Regions from separate parts of the Mesorhizobium erdmanii genome, predicted to be linked through region 1. Evidence: predicted binding sites of a transcription regulator. Region 1 holds the regulator's gene; the other holds the start of a gene.

Region 1 (7,216 bases):
CTGCATCAAAAGTGCGCCAAGCATGGCACCGATAACGGTTCCCGAACCGCCAGCCAGCGACGTGCCGCCGATGACGGCGGCGGCGATGACCAGCAACTCGTCCAGCGTGCCCAGCGCGTTGGTCGCGGAATTCAACCTGGCCGACGAGATGGCGGCGGCGATCGTCGCCAGCACACCCATGATCATGAACACCTTCATGGTGACCCAGCGTGTGTTGATGCCGGCGAGATTGGCGGCTTCCGGGTTGCCGCCGATGGCAAAGACGTAACGGCCGAAACGCGTGCGGTTGGTGATGAAGGTCATGACGATGCCCACCATCACAGCCATCAGCACCGGAATAGCGATGCCATGGGCAATGAACAGCCCGCCTTCGGGAATCGTGATGTTGTTGGCCTCCGCATACCGCTTCACGATACCGACCGGCCATGGATAGGAATTGGCAACCCACACGGCGCCCAGGATGACGGCGCAGGTGACGGCGCCCATCAGCGTTTCGGCCCAGATCGGCCGCAGCGGAAAGCGGAAGCGCTTGCGCTGTCGGCGCCCGTTGAACAGCGCAAACACCACCGCCAGGCAGGCGACGATGCCGACGGCCCAGCTCCAGGTCGCGCCGATCGATCCGGCGGGACCGCCGCCCATCAGCTGGAAGGTGGCATCTAGCGGCGCCACGGTCTGGCCTGACGTAACCCACCAGGCAGCGCCGCGCCAGACCAGCAGGCCGCCGAGCGTCACGATGAAGGCCGGCACTTCGAGATAGGCGATAACAAAGCCCTGGAAGGCGCCGATCAGCAGACCGAGCGCCAGGCCGATCGCCAGCGCCAGCACCCAGATCCAAGGATTGCCAAGCTCAAGCCCGACAAAACGCACCAGGAAATGCACCTGCGCGAAGCCCATGACCATGCCGATGACCCCTTCAGCCGATCCCACCGACAGGTCGATGTTGCGCATGACGATGACCAGCACCATGCCGGAAGCCATGATGGCCACGGCCGAAGTCTGCACCGACAGGTTCCAGAGATTGCGCGGCGTCAGGAAAAGACCGCCCGACAGGACGTGCAGGCCGACCCAGATGACCACCAGCGCGCCGACCATGCCGAGCATACGGGTATCGATTTCGGTCGCCTTCAGAAAACGGGCAACCGCGCCAAGTTCCGACGCGCGCGCGGTGTCGGCCTGCGAAGTCGAGGTCGTGTCGGTCATGATGTCCTCCCAGCGGCTTGACGTCTGACGCGGATGCCGGACCAAGCCTAGAAGTTAGCCGCCCATGGCGGAAACACAAATCCTGCTGAGAAAACGCCGCGGCTGTGGGCCGCGGCGCTTCCAACTCTTCAAGCGGTCAAGCTCAGTTGCAGGCGGCGACGCTGCCGGCGGCGACGCCCGCGCAGACTTCGTCCTTCTTGATCCAGCCGGCATCGATGACGACGTTGAGATTGTCCTTGGTGATGGCCACCGGGGTCAGGAACAGCGACTTGACGGTGTTGCCGCCAGGCGTCGTGAAGTCCTTGACGCCGGCGATGTCGGTCATCTTCTTGCCGTCGGCCAACTGCGAGGCGATCTCGGCGGCGTTCTTGCCGAGCTCGCGCGCATCCTTCCACACCGACACGGTCTGGGTGCCGAGCGCGATCCGGTTCAGCGCGGCATGGTCGCCGTCCTGGCCCGATACCGGCACGGTGCCGGCCAAGCCCTGCGCCGTCAGCGCCGCGACAACGCCGCCGGCGGTGCCGTCATTGGCGGCGACCACCGCGTCGACCTTGTTGTCGTTGGCGGTCAGGAACTGTTCCATGTTCTTCTGGGCGTTGGCGGGCAGCCAGCCGTCCGTATAGGCCTCGCCGACATTCTTGATCTTGCCCGAGTCGATGGCCGCCTTGAGCACTTCCATCGAGCCCGAGAACAGGAAATCGGCATTCGGATCCGAACCCGAGCCCTTGATGAAGACATAATTGCCTTCCGGCTTGGCCTTGAACACCGCACTGGCCTGGAGGCGGCCGACTTCCTTGTTGTCGAAGGTCAGGTAGAAGACGTCCTTGTTCTCGATCAGGCGGTCATAGCCGACGACCGGAATGCCTTCGTCGAGCGCCTTCTGCACGGCCGGGCCGATGGCCGAGGCGTCCTGTGCCAGGATGATCAGCGAATTGGCGCCCTGCGAAATCAGGCTCTCGACATCGGTAAGCTGCTTGCCGGGATTGGACTGTGCATCGGCCGAAATGTACTTGTCGCCGGCGGCCTCGATCGCCTTTTTCATCGCGGCCTCGTCAGTCTTCCAGCGTTCTTCCTGGAAGTTCGACCACGATACGCCGATGACTTTGTCCTTCGCCTGCGCGACCGACGCAAGCGTCAGCGACATGGCGACACCCGCCAGGATGGCGGCCGTGAATCTTTTCATGATATTCCTCCCTGCGCCGCGTAAGGCGCGACCAAACTGGCCCAAAGGCCGGCACAGAAGCTCTATTTTTTCGAGCCTCAAAAAAAATACTGATGCATCGCCGAAACGCTGTCAACATCGATTCTGATGGATTTTGAGGGGCCTGCAACTTTTTTTCGAGCCCCGCAATAAATAAATGACAGCAGCGGCCGCTTCTGCCAGTATTTGACCTGTTGTCGGCAGTGTTCGAGGGGCAGGAAGAACCGCCGCGACGGGGAGGAAGTGGAAAAGCATGTCGGTCGGAATCCGCCACGACGATCTGCGCCGGCGCAACCGCGCCATGGTGATCGCGGCCGTGCGTCGGGCCGGCCGGCCCTCGCGCACCGAGATCGCCGCGACCACCGGCCTCAGCCATTCGACCATATCGGCAATTTCCTCCGACCTGATCGGCGAAGGCATCCTGGCCGAAGGCAAGCCGAGCGAGGTGGGTTCGCTCAAACGCGGCAGGCCGCAGGTCGGCCTCGGCCTCAATCCGGAGGCCGCGACCGTCATGACCGTGGTGCTTTCGCTGAATTTCCTTTCTGTCGCCGTCATCGACTATGCCGGCCAGGTGATATCGGAGGAACAGCGCCGCCTGGACACGCTGACCATGTCGCGCGAGGCGCTGATCGGCGAATGCACGGCTATCGTACGACGGCGCCTCGCCGATCCCGATATCGACGTGCGCAGCGTCGCCCGCATCGCGCTGGCGATCCAGGGCATCACCGACACCGAGGCCCGGGCCATGCTGTGGTCGCCGATCACGCCGCAGACCGACATCGCCTTCGCCGACATACTCGAAGCCGAGTTCGGCATCCCCGCCACCATGGAAAACGACTGCAACATGATGGCGGTGGCGCTGCGCTGGCGCGACCCCGAGCGCTACCGCGACGACTTCATCGCCATCCTGTTGTCTCACGGCATCGGCATGGGGCTGGTGCTGAAGGGCGAGCTGTTCACCGGCACCCATTCCTCGGGCGGCGAGTTTGGCCACATGATCCATCGGCCCGGCGGCGCGCTCTGCCGCTGCGGACGCCGCGGCTGCGTCGAGGCCTATGCCGGCAACTACGCCATCTGGCGCAATGCCAAGCAGCTCGGCGAGGACACCGAGCCGGTCGACGTCAGCGACGCGGACATGCGGACCCTGGCGGCCACGGCGCGCGAAAGAGCTGGCCCCGAGCGCGAAGCATATCGCAAGGCCGGCGAAGCGCTGGGTTATGGCCTCGGCAGCCTGTTCGCGCTGATCGATCCCGCGCCCGTCGCCATGGTCGGCGTCAGTGCCGCCGCCTTCGACCTGATCGAGCCCGCGCTACGCGAGGCCATCGCCCAGACCGCCGGCGGCCAGCACTCGAAATCGATTTCGTTCGATACTGAACCAAACGAATTGCCGCTTATCCGCGAAGGCTGCGCGATGCGCGCGCTGACCTTCGTCGACCAGGAGATTTTCGCCCCGGGCGTGCAGGGGCGAGCGGGTTCGGGCAAGAACGTGGCGTAGGCCTTGCGAAGGGCATCGCCGCCATTCGAGATTGGCTGCAGCTTCCCGGATGTCATCATCCTTGGGCGAAGCAGGAGCGAAGCTCCGTCGCGAAGACCCAATGATCCATTCCGTTACGTCGACCGAGGGACGCGGCGGTGCAGAATTCTACGCAGTGGCAACACGTCAAAGTCGCGGCATGGATCCTCGGGTCTGCGCGTCCGCTTCGCTCGTGGATGACGAAGCGTTGGGCACCTCGGCCCATCAAAAACGCCAGCAGTCAATCTTCCCTGATCGCATACCCGGCGCCGCGAATGGTGCGGATGACGTCTGGCATACGGCCATTGTTGACAGCCTTGCGCAGGCGGCCCACATGCACGTCCACGGTGCGCTCGTCGATATAGATCGTCTCGCCCCAGACATTGTCGAGCAGTTGGCTGCGGGAGAACACGCGGCCGGGATGGCGCATCATGAATTCGAGCAGGCGGAACTCGGTCGGCCCGAGCCGGATCTCGCTCTTCTTGCGATAGACTCGGTGCGATTCGCGGTCGAGCACGATGTCGCCGACCTTGAGCACGCTGGACAGAACTTCCGGCTTGGCGCGGCGCAGCAGCGCCTTGACCCTGGCCATGAATTCCGGCGTCGAGAACGGCTTGACCAGATAGTCGTCGGCGCCGGTGGAAAGGCCGCGCACGCGATCGCTTTCCTCGCCACGCGCCGTCAACATGATGATCGGAAGCCGCTCGGTCTCGGGCCGCATCCGCAGGCGCCGGCAGAGTTCGATGCCGGACACCGCCGGCACCATCCAGTCGAGCACCAGAAGGTCGGGCACGTTCTCCTGCAGGCGGATTTCGGCTTCGTCGCCGCGCGGCACCACCTCGACCTGATAGCCTTCGGATTCAAGATTGTAGCGGAGCAGCACCCCCAGCGGCTCCTCGTCCTCCACCACCATGATGCGTGGCGCGATCATCGACTGGTCACCTCCAAAGCAATTCCAGGAAAAGTGTGTAGCGGTTTTCCGTCCGGAATTGCGTGAAACAAAGAGATAGAGCGGTTTGGCGTTTCCTCGAAACGATGAGCCGCTCTAGCGTTCAGGCCGCCGGCGCCGACATCGCCGTTTCGTCCTGCTTGGGACGATTGGCGGGCAGCTGCGTGCCGGTCAGCACGTAATATGCGTTCTCGGCGATGTTGGTCACGTGATCGCCGATGCGTTCGAGATTCTTGGCGCAGAACAACAGATGCGTGCAAGCCGTGATGTTGCGCGGATCCTCCATCATGTAGGTCAGCAATTCGCGGAAGACCGAGGTATATTTGACGTCGATGCGCTCATCGTCGGCGCGCAGCTTCGCCAGTGCGGCGGCATCGCGCGCCGCATACTCCTCGATCACGCCCTGCACCTGGATCAGCACCAGCTGCGCCATGGCGTCGATGGAATGCGACAGGTCGCGCGGCGTCGCGCTGAGGCCAACGGTGCCGACGCGCTTGGCGATGTTCTTGGCAAGGTCGCCGATGCGCTCGAGGTCGCCGGCCATGCGGATCGAGCCGACGACATGGCGCAGATCGTCGGCCATCGGCTGGCGCTTGGCGATCAGCGTGATGGCGCGGTCGTCGAGTTCGCGCTGGCGCGCGTCCATGATGGCGTCGTCGGAGACCACGCGCTGTGCGAGAGCATTGTCGGAATTCAGCAGCGCCTTAGTGGCGCCGCCAACCATCGAGCCGGCGAGGTCGCCCATGTCGCTGATCAGCCTGCTGATCTGTCCGAGATCCTCGTCGAAGGCTGCAACCGTGTGTTCGGCCATGATTCTGGTCCTCGTATGCGTGCGATCAGCCGAAGCGGCCGGTGATGTAGTCTTGCGTGCGCTTCTCGCGAGGCGACGTGAAGATCTTCTCGGTCTTGTCGAACTCGACCAGCTCGCCCAGATACATGAAGGCGGTCTGCTTCGAGACGCGCGCCGCCTGCTGCATGTTGTGGGTGACGATGACGATCGTGTAGTCGGCCTGCAGCTCGTCGATCAGTTCCTCGATCTTGGCGGTCGACAGCGGATCGAGTGCCGAGGCCGGCTCGTCGAGCAGGATGACTTCCGGCTTCACCGCCACGGTACGGGCGATGCACAGCCGCTGCTGCTGGCCGCCCGACAGGCTGAGGCCGCTGGCGTTGAGCTTATCCTTGACCTCGGTCCACAGTGCCGCACGCTTCAGCGCCTGCTCGACACGGCCATCCATCTCGGCCTTGCTGATCTTCTCGTAGAGCCTGACGCCAAAAGCGATGTTCTCATAGATCGACATCGGGAACGGTGTCGGCTTCTGGAACACCATTCCGATCTTGGTACGCAGCAGGTTGAGGTCCTGCGAACGATCGAGAACGTTCTGGCCGTCGAGCAGCACCTGGCCTTCGGCCGTCTGCTTGGGATAGAGCTCGTAGATGCGGTTGAAGACGCGCAGCAGCGTCGACTTTCCGCAGCCCGAAGGCCCGATGAAGGCGGTGACGCTGCGCTCGGGCAGCGACAGCGTGATGTCCTTCAGGGCCTTCGACTGGCCATAGTAGAAGTTGAGGTTCTTGACCTCGATCTTGGCCTTGGCCACCGCCTCGGCGGCGATCGTCATGTCTGGAGACAACATCTGGCTCATTTGTCCTCTCTGCGTCCGGTCAGGCTGCGCGCGAAGATGCTGAGCGCGAGAACCGTCAATGTGATTATGAGTGCGCCGGTCCAGGCCAGTTGCTGCCATTCCTCATAGGGGCTGAGAGCGAACTGGAAGATGGTGACCGGCAGGCTGGCCATCGGCGCGTTGAGATTGCTCGACCAGAACTGGTTGTTCAGCGCCGTGAAAAGCAGCGGTGCGGTCTCGCCCGAGATGCGGGCGATGGCCAGCAATATGCCGGTGACGATGCCCGACATCGCGGCGCGGTAGGCGACCGAACGGATGACCACCCAGCGCGGCGCACCGATCGCGGTGCCGGCTTCGCGCAAGGCGTTCGGCACCAGGTTGAGCATGTCTTCGGTGGTGCGCACCACGACGGGGATGACCAGGATCGCCAGCGCGACGGCGCCGGCGATCGCCGAGAAATGTCCCATCGGCCGCACCATCAGCTCATAGACGAACAGGCCGATGATGATCGACGGCGCCGACAGCAGGATGTCGTTGATGAAGCGCACCACGGTGGTGAGCTTCGAGAAACGCCCGTACTCAGCCATGTAGGTGCCGGCCAGCACACCGATCGGCGTGCCGACGATGATGCCGATGATGGTCATCACAATACTGCCGTAGATGGCGTTGAGCAGGCCGCCGGCATCGCCGGGCGGCGGCGTCATTTCAGTGAAGACCGCAAGATTGACACCTGA
Region 2 (7,216 bases), 3.3 Mb from region 1:
CGGCCGGTCAGCAGTTCCTTCCAGCTGTGCTCGAAGCCCATGCCGAACGGCGACAACAACCCAAGGCCCGTGACGACGACACGCCTCATCGCAGGTCCTCCCCGGTGATGACTGCGGAAAGCGTCAGGCCGAAGCCTTGTCGATGTACTTCACCGCGTCGCCGACGGTCAGGATGGTCTCGGCCGCGTCGTCGGGAATCTCGACCCCGAATTCTTCTTCGAACGCCATGACGAGTTCGACCGTGTCGAGGCTGTCAGCGCCCAGATCATCGATGAAGCTCGCCTGCTCCGTCACTTTGTCGGCATCGACGCCAAGGTGCTCGATGACGATCTTCTTGACGCGCTCTGCGGTGTCACTCATTTGGGCATCCTCGTCTTTTGTTTGTCTGTCTTCGTTAGCGGGCAGAATGCCGCTAATCAAGCTGAAAGATGGTCCTGCCGGAAACGCAACGGCACTGACCGGTTTTTGCCCGAACCGCCGGGTTGCGGGCCGCATTACACGAAAAATAGCTGAGGTCCAAGGCGAAATGGTCTCTTTTCACAGCCCTGCCGTATCCGTCAAATCATCGCCATGCCGCCGTTGACATGGATGGTCTGGCCGGTGACGTAGGCCGCTTCGTTGGAGGCGAGGTAGGCAACCGCGGACGCCACTTCAACACTCGTGCCCATGCGACGGGTCGGAATAGCCGCCATGATCGCCTCTTTCTGCTTGTCGTTGAGCTTGTCGGTCATGGCCGATTCGATGAAGCCCGGCGCAACGCAGTTGACGGTGATGTTGCGGGTGGCGATCTCCTGCGCCAGCGATTTGGAGAAGCCGATCATCCCGGCCTTTGAGGCGCAGTAGTTAGTCTGGCCGGGATTGCCGGTCACGCCGACCACCGAGGTGATGTTGATGATGCGGCCATGGCGGCGGCGCATCATCGGGTGGGTAAGTTCACGGGTCAGCCGGAACACGGCGGTCAGATTGACCTCGAGCACCGAGTCCCAGTCGGCGTCCGACATGCGCACGAACAGGCCGTCCTTGGTGATGCCGGCATTGTTGACCAGGATGTCGACGCCTTCAAGTTCGGCCTCCGCCTTCTGGCCAAGTGCCTTGACCTCGTCGCGGTTCGACAGATTGGCCGGAAACAGCTTTACGCGGTCGCCGAGTTCGGCAGCCAGCGTCTCCAGTTTCTCGATGCGGGTGCCGTGCAGGCCAACGATCGCGCCCTGCGCGTGCAGTATCCGGGCGATCGCCTCGCCGATACCTCCCGATGCGCCGGTGACGAGCGCCTTGCGGCCGGTCAGTTCGAACATTTCTTGTCTCCTGATCTGAGAGAACAGCCTTCACACGGAAGGGGTCAAATCGCCAGCGGATTATGCAAGCGCTGCCAGCGCGGCCTCGACATCGGCAGCCGTGCCGACAGCACCCGTGGCGATGTCGCGGTTGATGCGCCGCGCCAGGCCCGAAAGCACCTTGCCGGCGCCGATCTCGTAAAGCGTTGTGATACCATTGGCGCCGAACCATTCCACTGTTTCGCGCCAGCGCACGCGGCCGGTTATCTGCTCGACCAGGCGCCGCGCGATCTCGTCGGGATCGCTTGTCGGGGTCACGGTGACGTTGGACAGCACGGGCACCGCCGGCGCATGCTTCGTCACGCCGGCGAGCGCCTCGCGCATGACGTTCGCCGCCGGCGCCATCAGCGCCGAATGGAAGGGTGCCGAGACCTGCAGCATCAGCGCGCGCTTGGCGCCCTTTTCAGTGCACAGTTTTGCCGCCAGCTCGACCGCGGCCCTGGCGCCGGAAATAACCAGCTGACCGCCGCCATTGTCGTTGGCGATCTGGCAGACCTTGCCGGCCCCTTGCGCGGCCTCGAGGCAAGCGGCTTCGACATCTGCCTGCTCCAGCCCGATGATCGCCGCCATGGCGCCTTCGCCTGCCGGCACCGCCGCCTGCATGGCGTTGCCGCGGATGCGCAGCAGCCGGGCGGCATCGGCAATGGAAACAAACCCGGCGGCGGCAAGGGCCGAATACTCGCCTAACGAATGGCCGGCGACATAGGCGACCTTATCCTTCAGCGAAAAACCGCGCGCTTCAAGCGCCCTGATCGCCGCGAGCGATACGGCCATCAGCGCCGGCTGCGCGTTGGCCGTCAGCGTCAAGGTCTCCTCCGGGCCTTCCCAGATCAGCTTCGACAGGTTTTCGCCGAGCGCTTCGTCGACTTCCTGGAAGATCCTGCGCGCCTCGGGAAAGGCGTCGGCGAGATCCTTGCCCATGCCGACAGCCTGGCTGCCTTGTCCCGGAAAGGTGAATGCGACGGCCATACGAGGGCTCCCGAAGACTGGTTTTGCTTGCCTGATAACACGAATTTTCCCTGCCTGTGGCGCAAGGCAGGCTGCCAAGTCAAGCCCGGTCCGAACCTGCCCGTTGTCCGAACCGGGCGCCGAGTGCCTGTTCGCAAAGGCTTTTTAGCGATCACTCCTGATGAAAACCGCTCACGAATCATTTGCTGGCTCTTCTTATTTCCGCCACAGGCGCTAGCTTTGCGTGACAATTATATGACAATCGAATGACTTGGGTTGTCGCCGGGTGGGAAGTCAAAGTGGCAATGAGTTTGAAACGCGCCGGTAAAGCCGCGCCTCAGTTCCTGGAAGACGATCCTTCCACCGGCTATCTGCCGGGCCGGACATGGCCGGTCGTCCGCTACGGATTGATCAGCCTGGCGATCTCTACCATCCTGGTGTTCGCCATCGAATTGATCGTGCGCGGCGACTTGGCCGGCACCGTCTCCTTCTTCCTGCAGCCGCTCAAGCCGGGCTGGACGACTATCGTCGTGTTTGCGCTGGTCCTGATCGGTTTCGACGCGGTGCTCGGCCGCAGTCATCAGAGCCTGATGATCGTGGCGCCGCTGACTCTGTCGCTGGCCTTTGTCGGCCACCAGAAATCGTACTATCTCGGCGATCCGCTCTACCCGACGGATTTCCTTTACTCTCGCCAGATCTTCGCCCTGCTGCCGCTCCTGATGCGTGACCGGCCGATGACCGCACTCGCCATGGTCGCCGGCATCGTCGCCGGCCTGTCGCTGCTGGTCTATGGCTGGCGGCTGTGGCGACGCAAGGTTCCGGCCCTCAGCCACAAGGGCCGGCTTGCCCGGCTGACGCTGGCGGTGCCGCTGCTCGCCTTCTTCGTCTCGATCATGGACTATGCCACCTTCTCATGGACCAGGGACCGGCTGCAGATCATCCCGATCATGTGGGACCAGAAGGAAAACTACGCCTCGAACGGCTTTGCGCTCGCCTTCGCGCTCAACGTGCCGATGGCCCATGTCTCGGCACCGCCGGGCTATTCCGACAAGGCAATCGCGGCGGTCGACCGCCCGCGGATGACCGCCTCGGTGCCCGATGAAAAGCCAGACATCATTATCGTGATGAGCGAATCCTTCTGGGATCCGACTAAACTGCCCGGCGTCACCATCACGCCGGATCCGATTCCCACCGTGCGGGCATTGCGTTCCGGTTCAATGTTCTCGCCTGAGTTCGGCGGGATGACCGCCAACATCGAATTCGAGGCGCTGACCGGCTTTTCCAACGCCTTCCTGCCGGCCGGCAGCATCCCCTACCAGCAATATGTTCGCACGCCGACGCCTTCGATGGCGACTTTCCTGAAGAGCGAGGGCTACAGGGCGCGCGCCATCCATCCAGGCACCAACTGGTTCTGGAACCGTGGCGCGGTCTACGCCGATTTCGGTTTCAGCGATTTCAAGTCGGAGGAGACGCTGCCGCCGATGGAAAAGCGCGGACCGCTGGCATCCGATGCGGCGATGACGGACGAGATCATCCGCGAAGCCGACACCAGCGACGACCCGGTCTTCTTCTTCGCGGTCAGCCTGCAGAACCATGGTCCCTATGAACCGAACCGCTATTACAATCCGACCCACGCGGTGCAGGCGCCGATCAGCCAGTGGGCGCGCGACTCGCTGTTGAGCTATGCAGAGGGTTCAGCCGATGCGGACCATGGCCTTGCACGGCTGATCGAGTGGGCCAAGAAGCGCGAGCGGCCGACGATTGTCGCTTTCTTCGGCGACCATCTGCCGCCGCTGGGGCCGGTTTATGTCGAGACCGGCTTCCTGAAAGACAATGTCGCGCCGCGCAAGGAGGCGACACCGCAGGCAGCCCTTGAACATCACGAAACACCGCTGATCATCTGGTCGAACCGTTCCGGTCCGGTCGCGGATCTCGGCACGGTGAGCCCGGCTTTCCTGCCCTATCATATCCTGACCGCCGCCGGCATCACCCATCCCTACTACACGGGTTTTCTGGGCGACATGCGGGAGCGTTACCGCGTTGTCGACCGCAACCTATTGCTGACCCGGGACGGCCAGGCCACGGCCGACTGGTCGCGTCAGAAGGAGATCGACCCGGCGATCAGCGATTTCCGGCTCATTCAATACGATATGATGTTCGGCAAGCGTCATGCGGCGCCCGACTTCTTCCCCGAAACGGTCGACAAGGCTGTCGCCCACACGAGTTGAGCCGATTGATCCCATCAGGAATCGGCCCGGCTCCCTTGGTCGCGCGCTCAATTCGTCAATTGCAACCTCGAGAACTTGTTGGCGATCTGCTGGAAAACATCCGGCAGCTTGGCCGGATCGTTGACGGCATAGTACCCGCTCGGGTCCGAGGCGCAGGCGCTGTAAAGCGAACGGTTGGCGGCGGTGTCTGACTGCAGCACCATCGTGTAGATCTGCACGCCTTCGTTCTTCAATTGCGTGCACACGCTTTTGGTCCAGCCGTCGACATTGCGGGCAGCCGTCGTCTGGTTGTCCGAGCCGAAGCGACCACCGGCCAGGTAGCCGTAGGACGTGTAGTCGGACTTGGTCGGCTGGTTGCTGGCGCCATAGACGACATTCTCGCCATCGGTAAGCAGCATGACGATCTTGCTGACGCCTGCCGTCTTGAATGGCGCGCCATCGGTGTAGGGCGCGCCGGGCGACAGCACCCGCATGCCCCAGGACAGGCCTTCCGAGACATTGGTGCCGGAGCCGTTCCATTCCGTCATCTGGCTCGCCGCCTTGCGCAACTTGTCGAAATCGTCGGTCAGGGGAACGATAGGCGTCGGGCACGAGCGGTTGGGGCCAACGGTGACCGCGGTGCCGGTCTCGGTGACGATCTTGTTCGTCGAGGCGACATATTTGGCCAGCTTTTCCAGATCCGGCCCCAGGAGCGGGTCGACCACACTGCCGAGCAGGGGGCTGAGGTCGATGCCCAGAATGTTGACGCCTGCCTGCTTGAGCTTATCCTTGTTGATGGTGTCGTCGAGATACGAATTGTTGTAGCCGGTGGCCGAATTGCCGTAGGAGCCCGACGGCTTGGCGGCGGGCGCCGGGTCGTCTGGTGCGAAATACGGTACGAACAGCGTATCGGGCTTGGTCGGGTCCGGGGGCGTGTCGGAAATGTTGTAGGTGCCGGGGCGTGCCTCTACGCAGCCTTTCCACCCGGTACCTTTCCATCCGCCCGCAAGGCCCAATTGCTTGAACAGCGCCATGTGGTTCGGCCGCTTGCCGTCGATGACCGGGAAATTGATGCCGTTGGTGGAGGATTTGCCGTCCATGTCGATCCAGGATGGGTCGAACCCGTCACCATTGACGTTGACCGCAGTGACGAAAGGAACGAGCGAGGCGCGGACCTGGCGCGTTGGCGATTTTGTCGCCTCGAGCGTGTCCAGCAGGGATTTCGTCGCGGTCCTCAATGCCGTCATGCGGGCACCGGCCATCGAGCCGGTATTGTCCAGCACCAGCACGACTTCGAGCTGGTTGTTCGATTCGACGGCCGACGCATCGACGACGATGTGCCTGTTCTGGCCGAACAGGAAGGCAAAGTTCAGATTGACGTCGGCCGAGGCGACCGCCTTGGTCTTGATGTAGTTGACGCCCCTGTCGACGGTCAGCGTCGCCTGCGTGTTGGCGAGTTCGCCATGCCCGGCGATGTTGGCCTGAAAATAGCGGTCGAAGGCATCGGTGCGGGTAAGGTCGATGTCGCCGAGATGCGAAGAGGCAAGGTTTGCGGCGTCGAGCGCATTCTGCAAGTTGCTCTTGGCCCGCATGATGGTGGACACATCGACAGCGAAGGCCACGGCAGACAGGATGGCAGGCAGCCCGAGCCCCATCAGCAGCGCGAAATTGCCGCTCTTCGAGCGCCAGAATTTGTTGAGAAGCATTCTTACCCCCGGAAATGCTTACCCGCTTGATCTACGCGGATCGCCCGGGCTTTTGCGCCTTCCATGATGAATCGACGGTTGCCGACAGGGGCTCAACCCTGCACAACCTGACATTGTAGTTAAGAGCCGGTTGCCGGGAAATCGCCAGACCAGGCCGACGCGGTCGCCTCATTTTCCGGCGCCCTGCGACATCGGCGACGCCGCCTGCCCTTGCCTTATCAGTGGATTGCTGTATAGACGCCGCCAATCTGCCGGTCCCAGCTGGGGGCTGAACGGAGGGCCGGAGCTTTTATCAAAGCCTTCGTGTGAAGCCAGAAGTGCTTCCGCCTCCCGTGTCTCCGCTCTCGACCGTCTCGTCATGCTCCTTTCTTCCCCGCCCCTTTAACCGGGACCAGCGGGTCAGAGAAGTTGCAGAGGCTTTTGCCGCCGGGAACCGGGAGAGAAACGAAGAAAGGCACGAAGACATAATGGCTCTTTACGAACATGTGTTTCTTGCCCGGCAGGACCTCTCGCAGCAGCAGGTCGATGCGCTTGTCGAACAGTACAAGGGCGTCATCTCCGCGAATGGCGGGTCCGTCGGCCGGGTCGAGAACTGGGGACTGAAGTCCCTCACCTACCGGGTAAACAAGAACCGGAAGGCTTACTACACGCTCATGGACCTCAGCTGCCCGCCGGCAGCGCTCAACGAAATGGAACGCCAGATGGGTCTGTCCGAGGACGTCCTGCGTTTCCTGACCATCAAGGTCGAGGCGCATGAGGAAGGTCCTTCGGCCATGATGCAGAAGCGCGAAGAGCGCTCCGAGCGCGGCAGCTTCGGCGACCGCGACCGTGGTGATCGTGGTCCGCGTTCGTTCGGCGACCGTGATCGCGGCGACCGTGGCGATCGTCCGCCGCGTTCGTTCGGCGACGCCGGTGGCGATCGTGGTCCGCGCCGTCCGCGCGAAGGCTTTGAAGGGGGTGCAGAATAATGGTCGACATCAACCAGATCCCGACCCGGCGCCCGTTCCACCGTCGTCGCAAG

What was found. Region 1 encodes PhoB, which activates phosphate uptake and scavenging genes when phosphate is short. Its sites were predicted from a motif close to TGTCATNNANCTGTCAT; they were not measured.
Region 2: the regulator PhoB is predicted to act here: its motif matches at 2,527-2,543, upstream of EB233_RS23395 (LTA synthase family protein).

Annotation. Positions count from the first base shown of each region.
Region 1 is NZ_CP033361.1:1,476,800-1,484,015, reverse strand. Features, by position in the region: gene EB233_RS07145 (sugar ABC transporter permease) at 1-1,200, opposite strand, end outside; gene xylF (D-xylose ABC transporter substrate-binding protein) at 1,343-2,383, opposite strand; gene EB233_RS07135 (ROK family protein) at 2,655-3,896, shown strand; gene phoB (phosphate regulon transcriptional regulator PhoB) at 4,156-4,845, opposite strand; gene phoU (phosphate signaling complex protein PhoU) at 4,967-5,674, opposite strand; gene pstB (phosphate ABC transporter ATP-binding protein PstB) at 5,700-6,503, opposite strand; gene pstA (phosphate ABC transporter permease PstA) at 6,500-7,216, opposite strand, start outside.
Region 2 is NZ_CP033361.1:4,782,529-4,789,744, forward strand. Features, by position in the region: gene fabF (beta-ketoacyl-ACP synthase II) at 1-89, opposite strand, end outside; gene EB233_RS23380 (acyl carrier protein) at 124-360, opposite strand; gene fabG (3-oxoacyl-[acyl-carrier-protein] reductase) at 558-1,295, opposite strand; gene fabD (ACP S-malonyltransferase) at 1,356-2,303, opposite strand; gene EB233_RS23395 (LTA synthase family protein) at 2,549-4,510, shown strand; gene EB233_RS23400 (pilus assembly protein) at 4,558-6,195, opposite strand; gene rpsF (30S ribosomal protein S6) at 6,663-7,163, shown strand; gene rpsR (30S ribosomal protein S18) at 7,163-7,216, shown strand, end outside.